One region of the Kitasatospora sp. NPDC088391 genome, then DNA from elsewhere that is predicted to be linked to it. Evidence: riboswitches for the same ligand, from Rfam matches in the RefSeq annotation. Region 1 holds a riboswitch; each other region holds the start of a gene.
What was found. A riboswitch is a leader RNA that binds a small molecule or an ion and turns the genes downstream of it on or off. The one in region 1 is predicted to bind cyclic di-AMP.

Region 1 (4,200 bases):
CGGTGCCGGCGAACTCGCAGTCGAGCACGGCGATGTCGTCGGGCTTGCCGTCGTCGGTGGCCCGGAACGCCACCCCGGCCTTGCGGTAGCCGGTCAGCCGGCTGCGGCTGAGCGTGACGGCCTCGCCGTCGAGCTGGTGCTTGAGGGTGGCCACCGCGTAGTCGGACTGGCCGGCGGCGTCGATCAGGAAGCCGTCGAAGACGGTGCCCTTGTCGCGGCCGAGCGCGTGCACGGCGATGCCGCCGGCGGCGTTGCCGTGCAGCACCGAGGCGCTGTAGTCGAAGTCGTTCAGGTAGGCGCCGTGCTCGATGCCCCAGCCCCCGTTGTGGTAGGCCACGAAGCGGCTGACGGTGTGGTGGTGCTCGGCGTTGAGCCAGACGAAGATGCCGTTCTCGAGGTTGTTGTGGGCCAGGCAGTTCTCGAAGGTCCAGACGCCCTCGCTGGTCTCCGGCCACTCGTAGCCGGAGGCGCCGGTGGCGCCCTGGACGCCGACGGCCACGCAGTCCCGGGCCGAGGAGCCGGTGCCCGCGCCGAGGCTGAAGCCGGTCAGCCGGTAGCCGCGCGGGTTGGGCTCGTAAACGGTGCGGGAGGCGACGCAGCCCTGGTAGGCGATGTCGTTGGACGGGCCCTGCGGGGTGCGGGTGTCGATCGGCCCGTCCCACCAGTAGGCGTCCTCCCAGGTCTGGTGGGAGATGCAGCCGCGGAAGGTGATGCCGTGCGCGGCGTGCGGCACGAAGGCGTGGCTGCCGGTGTCGCGGACCACCACGCCCTCGACCTCGGTGCCGCGCGAGCTGTCCAGCAGCATGTGGAAGTGCAGCCCGTAGCGGCCGAGCACCGGCTCGGTGACGGGCTTGCCGTTCCAGCTGTCCTTGCCGTTGGCGCGCGGGCCCATCCAGCGGATCGCGGTGTGCCGGACGTCGGCGGGGCGGCTGGAGGTGAGGTGGACGTGCGCCCGGCCCTGCTCGGTGCCCTCGACCCGGACGTTGCGGGTCAGGTTGAGCACCTCGGCGCCGAAGGCGGGGCCGCCGCCGACCGCGACCCGGGGGTGGGCGTACTTGAGCGGGGCGGTGAGCGTGACGGTGGTGCCGTCCACCCGCTGGACCGTCACCAGGTCGTAGGAGGTGGAGAAGCCGTCGGTGTCGGGCGCGGCGGTCGGGGTGACGGCGAGTTCGTCGCCGGGCTGCCAGCCGTCCGGGGCGGCGGCGAGCTTCAGCGTGACGTCGCCGGCCCGCAGGTCGGCGGCGGCCCGGACCCAGGCGGTGCGGGGGGCGCCGTCCAGCCGCAGGTAGCCCCGGCCGGTGACCCACAGGCCGGTGTCGCTGTCGACGACCGTCATGCCGCCGCCCTTGAAGCGGCGTTCGTCGACGTCCGGGAAGAGCAGGGTGTGGGCGTGGGCGTCGTCGGGGGCGAGCGCCAGGGTGCCGCGCACCTCGACGTTGCCGGAGCTGGCCAGGGTGAGCGAGCGGTCCTTGGCGAAGACCAGCGAGCCGGTGGCCTCAACCAGCAGCGAGCCGACCCGGGCGTCGGTGTCGAGCAGCACCTTGTCGGTGATCCGCACCGCGCTGCCCGGGGCCGGGACCTTGCCGCCCCAGCCCTTGGCGTCGGACCACTTGCGGCCGCCCTGGTCGACCGGCGGGGGCGGCTCGGTGGGCTGCGGGCTCGCGGAGGCGGGCGGCGGGGCGGCGGTGCCGTGCTGGTGGCCGGTCGGCGGGCCGCCGGGGTGGGGCCGGCCGGCGGCGGTCTCGTCGGCCCCGGCGAGCGACTGCCGCAGCACCGCCCCGCCGCCGACCGCCGTCACCGCCCCGACCGCCAGCCAGGTGAGCATCCGCCGCCGCTCGACCACCGGCCGCCGGTGCCGGCGGGGCGCCTGCTGTTCGTTGTCGCGCTGGTCCACGATCGCCGCCCTCCCGGGGCGCTGGGAACTCCGACTCGTCCGGGGGCAGCATAGGCAGAATCCCGGCCGGGAAGCGGCGTCTTCCGTTTCGCTTAAGCATCCTGACGTACCGTCAGTCTCCCGTTCGACACCCCGGTCCGGGCGGCCGGGCGGTGGCGGCGCCGGGCGGGCGGCGGCGCGGGCGGGGCGCGCCCGGGGCGCATTCGGGCGCGTGGGAATGCGGTGGGCGGAATTCGGACGTCCTCGGCCGGGCCGCCCCGGTGGCACCACCCGGGCCGGACAAAGCGAACCAAGTGCCCGAATCAGCCGGAGCAAAACCCATCGAAACCGAATATCGACCCACCGATTCTCATAATCACCCAAAACGGGCACAAGATCACCAATTGCCTGACGCCCGGCCAGCTCCCTTCGCAGATCTGCGAGTTCGGCGGGAATTCCTTGATCGTGAATTCCGCGCGCCGTGACGGTCGTCACAGGCATTTGCGAATTCCCTTTCCACCTGCTTAATCTCCTGCCCACGTTCGTGGACACACGGACCCAGCCCTCCCGGAACGCCGAGTCCTGCCGCCGGGTGGGTCGGCTCATGCGAAACGCACCGCGGCAGGGGCGGGGGAACCAGGTAGGTCGCCCGGGGACGGTCCAACGGACCGGCCCGGGGCTAGGGGTGAAGCCGTGCGCACCTGCGGGTGCCGCGCGGCCGGGCTGCTCCGGCCCGAATCCGACAGCTCACCTCGCAGGCGTGGGAGAGGAACGCTTCTTCATGCTGCCCATCAGTGCCAAGCGCGCCCGCCGCCTGATCGCGACCACCGGTGTGGTCGGCATCGGCCTCACCGTTCCCTGCCTGACCGCCAACACCGCCTCCGCCGCCTCCGTCTCCACCTGGGACAAGGTCGCGCAGTGCGAGTCCAGCGGCGACTGGTCGATCAACACCGGCAACGGCTTCTACGGCGGCCTGCAGTTCACCGCCTCCACCTGGTCCGAGTTCGGCGGCACCGCGTACGCCTCGCGCGCCGACCTGGCCTCCAAGGACCAGCAGATCACCGTCGCCGAGAAGGTGCTCGCCTCGCAGGGCCCCGGCGCCTGGCCGGTGTGCTCGATCCAGGCCGGCCTGACCAAGGGCGGCGGCGCCCCGCAGGTCGACGCCTCCGCCCCGAGCGGCACCAAGTCCTCGGGCACCCAGTCCTCGGGCGACGCCGCGAAGCCGCAGGCCCCGAAGTCCGAGACTCCGAAGTCGGGTTCCGGCTGGCAGCAGTCCCGGACCCAGAGCAAGCCGCAGGCCCAGCAGCAGCCCCAGCAGCAGGCCGCGAGCGCCTCGGCCGGCAGCTACACGGTGCAGGCCGGCGACTGGCTGTCCACCATCGCCCAGCGCGAGCACGTGGACGGCGGCTGGCAGGCGCTGTACGACCTGAACCGGTCCGTCCTCACCGAGGGCCCGGACATGATCTACCCGGGCCAGCAGCTGGCCCTCGGCAACGTCGCCGTCGCCGAGGCCCCGGCCCAGCAGTCGGCGCCCGCCACCAAGTCCCCGTCCTCGTCCTGGAACCGGGCCAAGTCCGCCCCGGGCACCTCCGCCGCGGCGAAGCCCGCCGCGCAGGAGACCAAGGCGTCCACCGGCACCGCCGTCAAGGCGACCGGCTCCAAGGCCGCGGCGATCGACTTCGCGCTCGGCAAGCTCGGCCAGGCCTACATCTACGGCGGCACCGGCAACGGCGGCTGGGACTGCTCGGGCCTGACCCAGGCCGCGTTCCGCCAGGCCGGCATCAGCCTGCCGCGGGTCGCCGCCGACCAGGCCGACTACGCGACCCGGGTCTCGCTGAACAACCTGCAGGCCGGCGACCTGCTGTTCTGGTCCAACAACGGCTCCAACTCGGGCGTCTACCACGTGGCGATCTACCTGGGCGACGGCAAGTACGTCGAGGCCGCGAACCCGCGCTCCGGCGTCCGCACCGAGACGATCGCCAACTGGGCGCCGGACTTCGCCGGCCGCGTCTGACCCCTCGCCCGGCCGCGCCCGACCCTTCGTCGGCGCACGGCACCCCCCCGTGGCACCGCTGCCCCCGGAGACCCTGGTCGGCTCCGGGGGCAGCGGCCTATGCTCGGCCGGACGACCCGCCGGGCCCGAGCCCGTCCGGCGGCGGCCCGACCCCGGAGCGCACCCATGGCGAAGCTGACCATCTCCCTCGACGCGGACCTCGCGCTGGAGGTGATGATGCGGGTCGGCGCGAGCAGCCCGCAGGACGCGGTCGAGCTGATCGTCCGCGACTACCTGGCCACCCGGGCCGGCACCGGGAACCCGCACCGGGGCG
Region 2 (4,200 bases), on a different contig from region 1:
CTCTTCACGGTTAGGTCTCCTAGGGGGCTTGCGGTCAGAGGCGATAGGCGGTTGGGGCTGAAAATGCTGTCCGTACTACCGCCAGCGATCCATCCTACCGGTACCACGAAAGCGACTGTGCCCGGCACCGGGTGCAGGTCGGCCGCACGTCGGCCGCGGGTCGGCCGCAGGTGGGAGCTGCCCTCAACGACAACAGGGCCCCGCCGCCGGCGAGACCCTGCCGCACACGGTCGGGGTGACCGGATTCGAACCGACGGCCTTCCGCTCCCAAAGCGGACGCGCTACCAACCTGCGCCACACCCCGTGGTGCCGAGCAGAAGAGTACACGTCGGCCCGCCCCCTCCCGGGGCGATATCCGCGAGCCGACAACCCCGTAAGGAGTGTGCATTCCACCGACCCGACCAGGTACGCTTGCCCAGTCCCCGCCACCGCGCCGCGGTCCGGGTACGCCTGTGCGGGTGTAGCTCAATGGTAGAGCCCCAGTCTTCCAAACTGGTCACGCGAGTTCGATTCTCGTCACCCGCTCCACTCCCCCGACGGCCCCGAACTGCCCAGGCAGCCGGGGCCGTCGGCGTTCCCGGGCGCTTTCCCGCCCCTGCGCCGCCCCCTCCCCGCACCCTTCACGGCGCCTTGCCGGCCCCTCCCCCCGCCTGCTGCCCGACGACGGCCCGAGGGCCCCGCGCACGGGGAGTGTGCGCGGGGCCCTCGGGGGGTGGGGTTCGGGGTCAGACGTTGACGCCGTGGGCCGCCAGGTAGGCGACGGGGTCGATGTCGGAGCCGTAGTCCGGGGTGGTGCGGATCTCGAAGTGCAGGTGCGGGCCGGTGACGTTGCCGGTGGCGCCGGAGAGGCCGATCTGCTGGCCCGCCGTCACGGACTGGCCGGCCGAGACGGAGATCGAGGAGAGGTGGGCGTACTGGGCGTACTTGCCGTCGGCGAGCTTGATGACGACCTGGTTGCCGTAGGCACCGCCGTTGCCGGCGGAGACCACGGTGCCCGCGGCGATCGCCTTGAGGCTGGTGCCGGTGGAGACCGGGAAGTCGATGCCGGTGTGGTAGCCGCTGGACCAGTTGGAGCCGGCCACCTTGTAGCCGGTGGTGACGCTGCCCGGGGCCGGGGCGACGTAGCCCTTGGAGGTGCTCGCGGCCGGGGCCGTCTGCTGGGTCTTGGTCTGCGCCGGGGCCTGGGTCTGGGTCTGGGTCTGGACCTTGGCGGTGGTGCTCTTCGTCGTGGTCTTCGGCACGGCCGCGGTCTTGGCGGCGGCCGTGTCGGAGGAGGACGAGGAGGACGACGACGAGGCCGGGGCGGAACTCTTGGCCGGGGCCGGGGCCGGGGCCGGGGCGGCCGCCGCGGCCTGGCCGTTGACGGTGAGCTGCTGGCCGGGGCGGATCAGGTCCGGGTTGCCGCCGATGACCGAGCGGTTGTCCTGGTAGAGCTTCTGCCAGCCGCCGTCGACGTCCTGCGCGTCGGCGATCCGGGAGAGGGTGTCGCCCGAGGCGACCCGGTAGGTGTGCGAGGCGGCGGCCGGGGTGGCGGCCTGCTCGGCGGCGGGGGCGCCGACGGCGGTGTCGGCGACGGGGGTGGCGTCGACCGAGACGTGCGCCCACTGGCGGCCGCCGTCGTGGTGGTCGGCGGTGCCGTGCGCGGAGGCGGCGGAGACCGGGAGGCCGATCGCGGCACCGGCCACGCCGGTGGCGATGACGATGCGGGCGATGGTGGTCAGGCTCGGCTTGCGGTGCTTGCCCTGAGCGGACATGAAGCAGTTCCTCTCCGACGCCTGCGAGGTGAGCTGTCGGGTTCGGGCGAGAGTTGCCCGGCCGCGTCTCCGCGGCTTCACCCCAAGCCGGCCCCGTGCGTTCCGGGCCCGGCGTACTACCTGTGGTTCCCCCGCTCCTGCCGTGGCGTGGTGATCTGGTCGGCACCGGGCGACGGCAGGACTAGGCGTTCCGCTCGGTGGCCTGCCCGGTCAGTGGCCGGGCTGCGGTGGAAGCAAAACCCACAGGTCGGAAAGCTGGCAAGCGCCGAAAAGCCCCGTTCCCGTGATCGGGAAGGGGCTGACGGTCCGCCAGGTCACGCTCCGTCGGCCGGGCGGCCGCGCTGCGCGCACGGGATCATGACGGGTCGCCTACGAACCGGACACGGCGGGCGACATTGGCCACCGTGTGCGGTCGGGCGTTCACCTGGCGTGACGGGGCGGGTGACCCTGGTCACCCGCGGGCAGGCCGAACGGACGGCCCGGGGCACCCCGGCCGCCATGAGGCACTGCCTGTGGTTCTGCTCGAAGTCCTGCCCGGAGTCCTGCCCGGGGGCCGACGGTCCGTCAGCCCGCGATGCTGGCGATGGCCTTGGACACCGAGGCGAGGAACTGCTGGATCGGCCCGGCCATGGTCGACTGGCTGAGCATGAAGCCGAACAGGGCGGCCATGATGGCGTGCCCGGTCTTCAGCTGCTTGTTGCGGATGAAGATGGCGACGATGACGCCGAACAGGACAAGCGCGGAGACGGAGAAGGCCACCGGGACTCACTTCCTCGATTCGTGGCGGGGGTTCGGGTCGGAACCTTCGGGCGGAACCGACGGCGGTTCCAGGCGGAAACCGGCCCCTGCCCCCCGTGTCCCCACCACTCCATCCGGACTCAGTGTGGTCGTTCGTGCCTACTGCGTAAAGGACTTGCCCCGTCGCCCGACGCGTGAACCGGGGTGGTGGGACTGATTTTCGCCGACCGTGACGATAGCGGACGGGTTCTGACGGAGCGTCGGCGGGGCGGGCCGCCGCGCGGCCGCCGGGGCGCGGTCGGGGCATATCGGCAGGCAGATCCGGGAACCGCCCACCGTCGGGGCGGCGCCCGGGAATTGGCCGAAGATCAACGTCCGGGTTTGACACTCCGTGGACACCCGGCGCTCACCGGCTCTCCGCAATCCGGCCCTCCGCGCTCCGGCCCTCCGCGATCAGGGAGGCCGGCCGCGGCGTCCTCAGCCGCGCCAGACCAGCAGGACCGCACGGTCGTCGTTGACGTGCTTGGCGACGGTGTCGATCAGCCGGACCGCGGCGCCGGAGCGGCCGCCCGGCGGGGCGGTGGCGACCAGCCGGTCGGCCTCGCCCATCAGCCGGTCCATGCCCTCGCCGAGGTCGCGGCCGGGGATCTCCACCATGCCGTCGGTGCAGAGCATCAGCAGGTCGCCGGGGCCCAGGGTGCCGCGCACCCCTTCGAACTTGGCGCCGTCGTAGACGCCGAGCAGCGGGCCCTCGGCCTCCTTGACCTCCCAGTGGCCGGCCCCGGCGAGGCGGTGCATGCCGGGGAGGTGGCCGGCCGAGAGGAGTTCGTACTCGCCGGTGTCCAGGTCGAGCACCAGGTGGGCGGCGGTGGCGAAGCCCTCGGCCCAGTCCTGGCGGAGCAGGTAGCCGTTGGCGGCGGGCAGGAAGTCGTGGGCGGGCAGCGAGCCGAGCAGGCCGCCGAAGGCGCCGGAGAGCAGCAGGGCGCGGCTGCCCGCGTCCATGCCCTTGCCGGAGACGTCGGCGAGGACGGCTTCGAGCATCCGGCCGCCGGGGCCGGTGCGGGCGGCGACCATGAAGTCGCCGGAGAAGGACTGGCCGCCGGCCGGGCGGAGCGCGGTGTCGGTGTGCCAGCCGTCGGGCAGTCGGGGGGTCCGGCCCTGGACCCGGATGCGCTCGCGCAGGTCGAAGAGCATGGTGGAGCCGCCGCGCCAGGGCACGCCGACCCGACGGCGGAACTGGGCGACCAGCAGGCCGGCCACGCCGACGGCGCCGACCACCAGGGCGGCGCCGGGGGTGACGCCGTGGCCGTAGGCGTCGGGGGTGTCGGAGGCCAGCCGCTCGCCGGTGTGCACCAGGGACTCGGTGACCAGGCCGGCTGCGGCGACGGCGTACAGCAGGACCAGGGTGCCGGGGCGCAGCAGCAGGGCGCCGGCCAGCACCGGCAGCACCAGCGCGGTGGGCGGGGCCCAGTCGGGGGCGAGGATGTTCAGCAGGACCAGCAGCGGGACGGCCAGGGCGAGGGCGGCGAACGCCCACCAGTCGGCGCCGTCGCCGCGGAAGTAGTCGACCCCGGTGCGGCGCAGCCTGCGTCGGGCCCGGGACAGCGCCGCGCGCAGCCGGGCCGTCACGGGTTCGCGGGACGTCCTGCGGTCCCGGCCCGTCGCACTGGAGCGCGCGCTGCCGGCCATGGGGACCGACCTTATCCAC
Region 3 (4,200 bases), on a different contig from region 1:
CCGCTCCGCGGCGGCCTGCAGCTCGGCGTCCGGCTCGGGCGCCTGCGGCAGCGCGGCGTAGCGCCGGGGGTACGTCAGGGCGTAGTCGGCGTAGGCGGTGAGCAGGGCCCGGACCGCCTCGTCCCGGGACAGGCCGAGGACGGCGGCGGCCAGGTGCTCGGCGAGCTCCTCGGTGGTGCGGACGGCGATCAGCCGGCGCAGCTCGGGCAGGCCGCCGCTGACGTGCTTGTACAGCGAGGGGGTGGCCACCCCGGCCCGGGCGGCGACCGCGGCCAGCGTGAGGGCGGACTGCCCCTGGGCGTCGACCAGTTCGAGGGCGTGGTCCACCACCGCGGCGGTGGAGAGTCCGGCGCGGGGCATCAGCGGGCGTCCTCGTTCGGCTCGTTCGGCTCGTCGGTCTCGTTCGGCTCGCCGGCCAGGCCCGCCAGGAAGGGCAGCAGGGCGTCGGCGACCGCCCGCGGGTGGCTGGCCATCGGGTAGTGGCCGGCGTTGCCGATCATCACCTTGCGGCCGCGCAGCGCGGTGGCCTGCCGGTCCGCGATCAGCTCGGGCTTCGGGAAGTCGGGGTCCTTGTCGCCCATCAGCACCAGGGCCGGGACGTCCACCGCCGCGCACCAGCCGACCGGCGCCGAGTCGCCGCCCAGGTAGCCGCGCAGGGCGGCCTTGCGGGCGGGCTCGCGGAGCATCGCGGACAGGTCGGCCCGGTAGGCGTCGAAGTCGGCCGGGCGCTCGGTCGGGTAGTAGAACTTCTGCAGCGCGCCCCACAGGCCGGGGAAGGTCGCCACCAGCGGGCCGACCAGGCCGAACAGGGCCTTCTGGAAGCCGTTCAGCGGCAGGTTCTCGATGAACGCGTCGATCAGCACCACGCCGCCGGTGCGCTCGGGGGCCAGCGCGGCGGCCCGGACCACGGTGGCGCCGGTGTAGGAGCTGCCGACCAGCACCGCGCCGCGCAGGTCGAGGTGGGCGAGCAGGGCGACCAGGTCCTCGGCGATCGCGGCCGGGGTGTAGCTGTCGAACCCGGTCGAGGACTCGCCGAGGCCGCGCAGGTCCATGGTGACCACCCGGTGGCCCGCGGCGGTCAGCAGCGGGGCGAGGTGCCGGTAGGCGGAGCGCTTGTCGAGCATGCCGGGCAGCAGCACCACGGGGACGCCGGCGCCGGGGGTGTCGTCGTAGGCGATCCGGCCGCCGGTGACGTCGAGGTACCGGGTGGTGGTGCCGAGGGTGCTGTTCATCGCGGGCCTCCTGGGCGGGCGTCCGGTGCTCCGGGCCCTGGCGGTCCGGCTGCTTCCGATAGCCATAAAGCTAAGGCTAATAGCCTTAGCCGTCAACCCGCCGGCCGGGACCGGCCCGACTCGGCCCGACTCGGCGTGGCCCGGCGTGGCCCGGCCCGGCGGTCAGATTCCGTCCACCTTGAACGGGTCGTGCTCGGCGAGCAGCTTCTCCAGGCGGGCCTGGTCGACCCGGCTGGTGATCGCCCCCTCGTCCTGGCGGTCCCGGATCACCTTGGCCAGCGTGAACGCGGAGGTGATCAGGTAGAGCATTCCGACGGCGAGGAAGGCCCGCATCCAGGCGCTGACCGGCAGGTAGGCGATTCCGAGGGCGAGGGCGACGGCGGCCAGCGAGAAGGAGGCGACGGACTGCAGGTAGTAGGCGGCGGTGGTGCGCTGCGGCACGGGAGCGGTCATGGCCCCAGGGTCCCGCCGGGGCGGCGGCCGGTCGTGAGTACGGATACTCAACGGGCCCGTCACGATCCGTCATGGGCCACCTGGCGAACCATCACAAATCGCCCATAGGGCGTCAGAAAACTTTCATCGCCTCCCGGGAGGAGCTTGGAATCATGGGGTCCATAGGATTAACGTTTGATAACGCAGCGCGGTCGGCAACGCCGTATCCAAGCGGCACCGTGCGCCACGCCTAATCCCACGGGTCTGCCTCCGGGCGACCCGGGAGCCGGGGAACCACTTTCCACCGGGGTGAATCGGAACGGCCCCAGGGCCCGACCGTAGGAGACCTTCCACCTCCGAACCCGTCAGCTAACCCGGTCGGCGGCAGGGAAGGAAGGAGCACGCCTCCGTGGCGTCGACGTACCCCCAGAGCACCGGCACCAAGGTGCTCGACCACCCGACCGGCAACGAGGGCGCCCGGCACCGGCTGCCCCGCCAGTCCTCCCGCTCCAACGCACCCCTGCTCGGCGTGACCGCGGTGACCGCCGCCTTCGGAGCCACCGCCTTCGCCCAGGCCCCGGCCGCCGCCCCCGCCATCGTCAGCCCCGACGAGGCCTCGGACGGCCTGCTCGCCGCCGACCCCGGGCTGGCCCTCGCCGCCCGCATCCAGCAGCAGGCCGACGGCCAGCGCACCGCCGCCGACGAGTCCGCCCGGATCGCCGCCGCCAAGGACGCCGAGGCCAAGCGCGCCGCCCAGCAGGCCGAGGCCAAGCTCGCCTCGCACACCCTGCCGGTCGCCGACTACACGCTGAGCGCCGAGTTCGGGCAGGCCGGCGTGCACTGGTCCCGCCTGCACACCGGCCTCGACTTCGCCGCCCGCACCGGCACCCCCGTGGTCGCCATCGGCGCCGGCACCATCACCTCGGCCGGCTGGTCCGGCTCCTACGGCTACCGGATCATCCAGACCCTGCCCGACGGCACCGAGATCTGGTACTGCCACCTGTACCGGATCAGCGTCGCCACCGGGAAGGTCACCCCCGGCACCGTCCTCGGCTCCGTCGGCGCCACCGGCAACGTCACCGGCCCGCACCTCCACCTGGAGGTCCGCCCCGGCGGCGGCGCGCCGATCGACCCGCTGCCCTGGCTGCAGAAGCTCGGCCTCCAGCCGTAACCCCCGCGCTCCCGACGGCCGGGCGACGCCTCCGGGCGGACCCCGGCCGTCCGCACGCCCGGCCCCGTCCGCACCGGGCCCGCCGGTTCCGGCCCGTCAGTTCCGGCCGCCCCCGCGGCGGCCGAACGCGGCCAGGCCGAACAGCAGGCCGCCCGCCAGGAAGAACGGCTCGTAGAGGAAGGTCGCGAAGCGGGCCATCGTGTCCAGGTCCGCCACCGACTCGTGGCCGAACGCCAGGGCGGCCCAGTCCGGTATCGACGGCAGGGCGTGGAACACCAGCAGGGCGGCGGTGGCCCGGGCCGCGAGGAGCAGCCGAGCGGCCGGTATCCGGCCGGTCGGCGGCCGGAGCAGCGCCAGCGCCAGCGCGGCGGCCACCGCGCACATCGGCACCGCCGCGATGTCGATCACCAGCAGCGGGGTGTTGTCCAGCACCGACAGCTCGTCGGGCAGGCCGACCCGGCCGCCCAGCAGCCAGTACAGGTGCACCAGGGAGAACAGCGCCGACCAGCCCGCGGCGGCCAGGGCGGCGGCCCGGCGGACGGGAGCGGTCAGCGGGAGCCGGGGGAGCGGGGCGGCGACGGAGCGCGCGCCCGGAGCGGTCGTGGTGTCCATGCCCCAAGGATGCTCCCGCCCCCGGCCCCCACGGATCGTCCGTACGGCCACGGTTGATGGTCCGTCAGGTCGATCCGCGGGTCGTCCGACCGGCCGACCCACCCCGAGCCCACCCCGAGCCGGCGCTACCCCACCCGAGGTACGCCCCGGCCGGAACCGCACGTCACGGGGGCTCCGCGCCACCGGGGCCGCACCGCCGGGGTCAGTACTCCGCCGGGGTCAGTACTCCTCCGGCGCCAGGTCCGGGAACTCCTCCAGCAGCAGCCGGGCCAGCCCCGGCACCGTCCACTCCCCGCACAGGTCGATCGCGGCCTGCGCCACCGCCTCCTCGAACTGCTCGAACTCCCCGGCCAGTTCGGCCGGCATCGGCAGCCCGCGGGCGTTCAGCTCGGCCAGGTTCCGGTACGAGCGCGTCATCAGGCCCTGCTCCAGCAGCCGCCGCGCCCCGTCGGTGGACACCCCGACCAGCAGCGGCCGGCCCGGCTGGTCCCAGTTGCCGTCCCCGTCCAGGTCGGGGGCCCGGTCGAAGGCCGCGTGCCGCTCCTCCTCCGGCAGCTCCCGGAACGCCGCCAGCCACGCGCGGACCGCCGCCGGGTCGTCCGCCGGCACCCCGTCCGCGCGCAGCAGCAGCGCGTACAGCCGCGGCCAGGTCACCAGGTCGGCCCGGCGCAGCAGCGACACCAGCACCTCGCCCTGCCACTCCGCCTCCGCGAGCAGCTTCTCCCGGCGCTTCGCGTTCAGCCGCCGCGCCGC
Region 4 (4,200 bases), on a different contig from region 1:
GGGTCCTCCGGGGACCGGTACTCCGACCGCCGTTCTTGACCGCTGTTCCGGAAGACCGAGTTGATGGCGGGGCGACGGCGGGGTCTTCCAGGTTCGGCCCCTTCTGTCGCTCAGGAACGGCCCGGGTCCTCGGCGACAGGAGGGGTCTTCGCCGGGGTCGCCCGATCCGCCTCGACGGACCTGGCCGCCTCGGCCGCCTCGGCCGCCTCCCGGAAGGTGACGACCGCCTCGCCGTTCTCCCGCGCCCACGCGGTGAGCATCCTGATGGGCTCCTCCAGGGTTCGCCCGAGATCGGTCAGGCCGTACTCCACCCGCGGCGGCGCCTCGGCGTACGCGTGCCGTTCGACCAGCCCGTTGGCCTGGAGCCGACGCAACGTCTGGGTCAGGACCTTGCGCGAAATGCCACCGCTCAGCTCGACCAACTCGCCGTGGCGCAAAGGGCCGTCGGTCAGTGCGAAGAGCGTGACCATGGACCACTTGCTGGCGATGATCTCCATGGCCAGGAGAGCGGGACAGTCGGCGAGGAAGGCGATTCCGGGTCGCAGGCTCATGCCCCGAAGGTTACCTGGAGGTACCTGACGGCCCCCTATCGTCATTGAGGTGCGCACGCCCCTTGTTCGCCTCTCGCACGATTGAGGTTCCAGCCATGTTCGTCTCCCTCGCCGTCGTCACCGTGTTCATGTCGGCGCTCCTCCTGGTATCGGCCGGGGCCAAGTCGCTGAGGACGCGTCACATCACCGAGCAGATGTCCACCCTCGGAGTCCCGCGGCGCATGATGGCTTTCCTGATCTGCGCCCAGATCGCGGGCGCGGCCGGTGCGATCGCCGGACTCCGGTGGGGGCCCGTCGGAATCGCCGCCGCGATCGGCCTGACGCTCTATTTCGCCGGTGCGGTCGCCTTCCACCTGCGCGTCGGCGACCGCAAGGGCGCGTCCCCGGCGGTGGTCCTCGCCCTGGCCTCCGTGGCCCTGATCGTGCTGCGTGCGGCCACCCTCTGACGGCGGACGGCCGGTGGCCGTGGGTCACAACGTCGACCCTTGGCCCGGGACGAGAGCCGAAGACTGTCCGCAGCCCTGCTCGCAGCGGCCGCTGGCAGCGACAAGCGGCCCGGGGCCATGAAGATCACGATCTGCGGTCGGAGCACTGGCGCACCGCCCTGGTCGGCGGTCCGGGGGAGCGGGGAGCAGGGGAGCGGGCCGATAATTGTCTTATACACGTCGGGAAGCTAGCCTGCTCCAACGCCCGCCGAGCCGTGGGCACCGCCGCCGGGACGCCGAGTCCCGTCCACCCGGCAGCGGCAGACCGAGAGAGTGAGCGGACGGGAGCGGGGGAACCAGGTCAGTACGCCCGGCCCCCGCGTGCCCGTGGGTGGTCGCGGCTCGGGGTGAAGCCGTTCCACGGACGGCCGGGCCACTCGCGCGGCCCGAACCCGACAGCTCACCTCGCAGGCGTCGCCGAGGACCCCCACCATGCGCCTTCCTGCCACGACCGCCAGGGTCGCCGCCGCGACCGCCGTGACCGGCCTGGCCGTCGCCACGTTCGCCCTGACCGGCCCCGACACCGCCGACGCCGCCGGGCAGCACCGCCCGGCCAAGCACCGCGGCTGGGCGACCGCCGCGCCGTCCGCCACCGGCGCCCCGCTGCCGACGACCCCGGCGGCCCCGTCCGCGACGCCGACCGTCCCGCCGGGCGCCCCGAGCCCGACCGCGGCCGCCACCACGGCGGCGCCCGACCCGACGCCGACCGCGACCCCGCTGCCGACCGGTTCGCCGTTCGTGAGCCCGACGCCCACCGCCCGGCCCACCGCCTCGCCCACCTCGCCCGCGCCGACCGGCACCGCGCCGACCTGGCAGGACGACTTCGATTCCGCCTCGGTGCCGCTCGGCAGTTGGACCGGCTGCCGCGCCGACGGGCCGCTGCAGACCAGCCACTGCACCGGGCTGCCGGCCGCGGTGGACGCCAAGTGGTGGGCGTACCCGTCCGGTTGGCAGGACACCTCGAAGAACGGCACGTACGACCCGGCCCGGACGCTGTCGATCGCCGACGGGCAGCTGAACATCCACCTCAACCGGGACGCCGCCGGCACCTGGGTGGCCGCTCCCACGCCGAAGCTGCCGCAGAACACCACCTACGGCACCTACGAGGTCACCTGGAAGGCGACCTGCGCGACCGGGTACAAGGTGGCGTGGCTGCTCTGGCCGGACTCCTACACCTGGCCGCGCGACGGTGAGGTCGACTTCCCCGAGGGCGACCTGTGCGGCGACGTCGGCGCGTTCGTGCACCGCCAGGGCGCGACGTCCGGCGGCGACCAGGACGCGTACGACACCGGTGTCCCGGTGGCCGGGGCCCGGCACGTCAGCCGGATCGAGTGGCAGGCGAACGACCTGAAGTTCTACCTGGACGGCAAGCTGGTCGGCCACTCCACCTCGCGGGTGCCGAACACCCCGATGCACTGGGTGCTGCAGTCCGAGACCTCACTCGGCGGCGCCGCCCCGGCGGTCGGCTCCTCGGCCGACATCGCGATCGACTCGGTCCGTTTCTGGAAGGCGGGTTAGGCCCACCGGAGGCGGGTCGCGGTCCGGACGAGGTCGGCGACGGCCCCCGAGCGGCTGTGCGGGGGCCAGGCGATCACGGTGGTGACCTGCGGGGCGTCCAGGAGGGGGACGGCGGCGAGGCCGCCGTGCAGGTGGGTGCGGGACGACTCCGGCGAGACCGCGCAGGCCCGGCCGAGGGCGACGAGCTGGAGCAGCTGCGCGTGGTCGCGGACCTCCGGGCCGGGGCCGGGCGGGTAGCTGCCGTCGGGGCGGGGCCAGCGGGGCAGCGGCAGGCCCGGAAGGTCGGCGAGGTCGGCCATCCGCAGCCGGGGCCGGGCGGTGAGCGGGTGCCCGGCGGGCAGGATCGCCACCTGGCCCTCCGTGCCGAGTTCCTCGGCGCGGAGTCCGGCCGCCGGGTCGAACGGCCGGTGCAGCAGCGCCACGTCGGCCCGGCCCTCGCGCAGCAGCCGCTCCTGCTCGCCCGGGCCGCACAGGATGACGTCGACGGGGACCGCGCCGGGTTCGGCGGCGTACGCGGCGAGCAGCCCCGCCAGCAGTTCGCTGGACGCGCTCGCCTTGGTGACCAGGACCAGGCCGGGACCGCCGGTCGCGGAGCGGGCGGCGCGCCTGGTCCGCCGCTCGGCGGCGTCGACCGCGTCGAGCGCCGCCCGGCCCTCGGCCAGCAGCACCGACCCGGCCCCGGTCAGCGTGACGGTGCGGCCCGTCCGGTCGAACAGCGCGGCCCCGAGCCGTCGTTCGAGCTGCTGGATCGCCCGCGACAGCGGCGGCTGCGAGATCCCGAGCCGTTGCGCGGCCCGCCCGAAGTGCAACTCCTCGGCGACGGCGACGAAGTAGCGCAGCTCCCGGGTCTCCATCCGACCACGGTACCCCGCACCGATACCCCGACGGTATCGGTGCCCACCCGATCGGTCTTGGACGCCCCGCAGCGGCCGGGGGCAGCATGATCCCCATGAGCGAGCGAACGATTGCGCTGGTCACCGGCGCGAACAAGGGCATCGGCCACGAGATCGCCGCGGGCCTGGGCGCCCTCGGCTGGAGCATCGGCGTCGGCGCGCGCGACGACCGGCGCCGCGCGGACGCGGTGGAGCGGCTGCGCGCGGCCGGGATCGACGCCTTCGGCGTGCCGCTGGACGTCACCGACGACGCGAGCGCGGCCGCCGCCGCCCGGCTGGTCGAGGACCGGGCCGGGGGCCTCGACGTGCTGGTCAACAACGCGGCCGTCGCCGGGGAGATGCCGCAGCAGCCCACCGGCGTCGACCCCGCCACCGTCCGGGCGGTCGTGGAGACCAACGTGATCGGCGTCATCCGGGTCACCAACGCGATGCTGCCGCTGCTGCGCCGCTCCGCCTCGCCCCGGATCGTCAACATGTCGAGCAGTGTCGGCTCGCTGGCCCGGCAGTCGGGGCCCGACCCGGACCGGACGGCGGGCCCGGTGGCCGTGGCGTACGCGCCGTCGAAGACCTTCCTGAACGCCGTGACGCTGCAGTACACCCGGGAGTTGAGCGGCACGAACATCCTGATCAACGCCTGCTGCCCCGGCTACGTGGCGACCGACCTCAACGGTTTCCGCGGCGTGCGCACCCCCGCCCAGGGCGCGGCGATCGCCGTCCGGCTGGCGACCCTGCCCGACGACGGCCCGACCGGCC

Region 2: it holds a riboswitch for cyclic di-AMP, as region 1 does, so the genes downstream of both, ACIQBJ_RS19475 (peptidoglycan DD-metalloendopeptidase family protein) here and ACIQBJ_RS19205 (transglycosylase family protein) in region 1, are expected to answer to the same signal.
Region 3: it holds a riboswitch for cyclic di-AMP, as region 1 does, so the genes downstream of both, ACIQBJ_RS08770 (M23 family metallopeptidase) here and ACIQBJ_RS19205 (transglycosylase family protein) in region 1, are expected to answer to the same signal.
Region 4: it holds a riboswitch for cyclic di-AMP, as region 1 does, so the genes downstream of both, ACIQBJ_RS01795 (family 16 glycosylhydrolase) here and ACIQBJ_RS19205 (transglycosylase family protein) in region 1, are expected to answer to the same signal.

Annotation. Positions count from the first base shown of each region.
Region 1 is NZ_JBIVNB010000005.1:585,252-589,451, reverse strand. Features, by position in the region: gene ACIQBJ_RS19210 (hypothetical protein) at 1-1,894, opposite strand, end outside; cyclic di-AMP (ydaO/yuaA leader) riboswitch at 2,476-2,649, shown strand; gene ACIQBJ_RS19205 (transglycosylase family protein) at 2,655-3,887, shown strand; gene ACIQBJ_RS19200 (hypothetical protein) at 4,053-4,200, shown strand, end outside.
Region 2 is NZ_JBIVNB010000006.1:47,263-51,462, reverse strand. Features, by position in the region: gene tig (trigger factor) at 1-8, opposite strand, end outside; tRNA gene ACIQBJ_RS19485 (tRNA-Pro) at 231-304, opposite strand; tRNA gene ACIQBJ_RS19480 (tRNA-Gly) at 455-528, shown strand; gene ACIQBJ_RS19475 (peptidoglycan DD-metalloendopeptidase family protein) at 726-1,754, opposite strand; cyclic di-AMP (ydaO/yuaA leader) riboswitch at 1,760-1,912, opposite strand; gene ACIQBJ_RS19470 (hypothetical protein) at 2,319-2,513, opposite strand; gene ACIQBJ_RS19465 (PP2C family protein-serine/threonine phosphatase) at 2,970-4,181, opposite strand.
Region 3 is NZ_JBIVNB010000003.1:20,163-24,362, reverse strand. Features, by position in the region: gene ACIQBJ_RS08785 (TetR/AcrR family transcriptional regulator) at 1-360, opposite strand, end outside; gene ACIQBJ_RS08780 (alpha/beta fold hydrolase) at 360-1,232, opposite strand; gene ACIQBJ_RS08775 (YiaA/YiaB family inner membrane protein) at 1,395-1,685, opposite strand; cyclic di-AMP (ydaO/yuaA leader) riboswitch at 1,902-2,063, shown strand; gene ACIQBJ_RS08770 (M23 family metallopeptidase) at 2,074-2,835, shown strand; gene ACIQBJ_RS08765 (DUF3995 domain-containing protein) at 2,932-3,447, opposite strand; gene ACIQBJ_RS08760 (hypothetical protein) at 3,667-4,200, opposite strand, start outside.
Region 4 is NZ_JBIVNB010000001.1:422,694-426,893, reverse strand. Features, by position in the region: gene ACIQBJ_RS01805 (winged helix-turn-helix transcriptional regulator) at 111-551, opposite strand; gene ACIQBJ_RS01800 (DoxX family protein) at 647-997, shown strand; cyclic di-AMP (ydaO/yuaA leader) riboswitch at 1,271-1,451, shown strand; gene ACIQBJ_RS01795 (family 16 glycosylhydrolase) at 1,469-2,554, shown strand; gene ACIQBJ_RS01790 (LysR family transcriptional regulator) at 2,551-3,408, opposite strand; gene ACIQBJ_RS01785 (SDR family NAD(P)-dependent oxidoreductase) at 3,504-4,200, shown strand, end outside.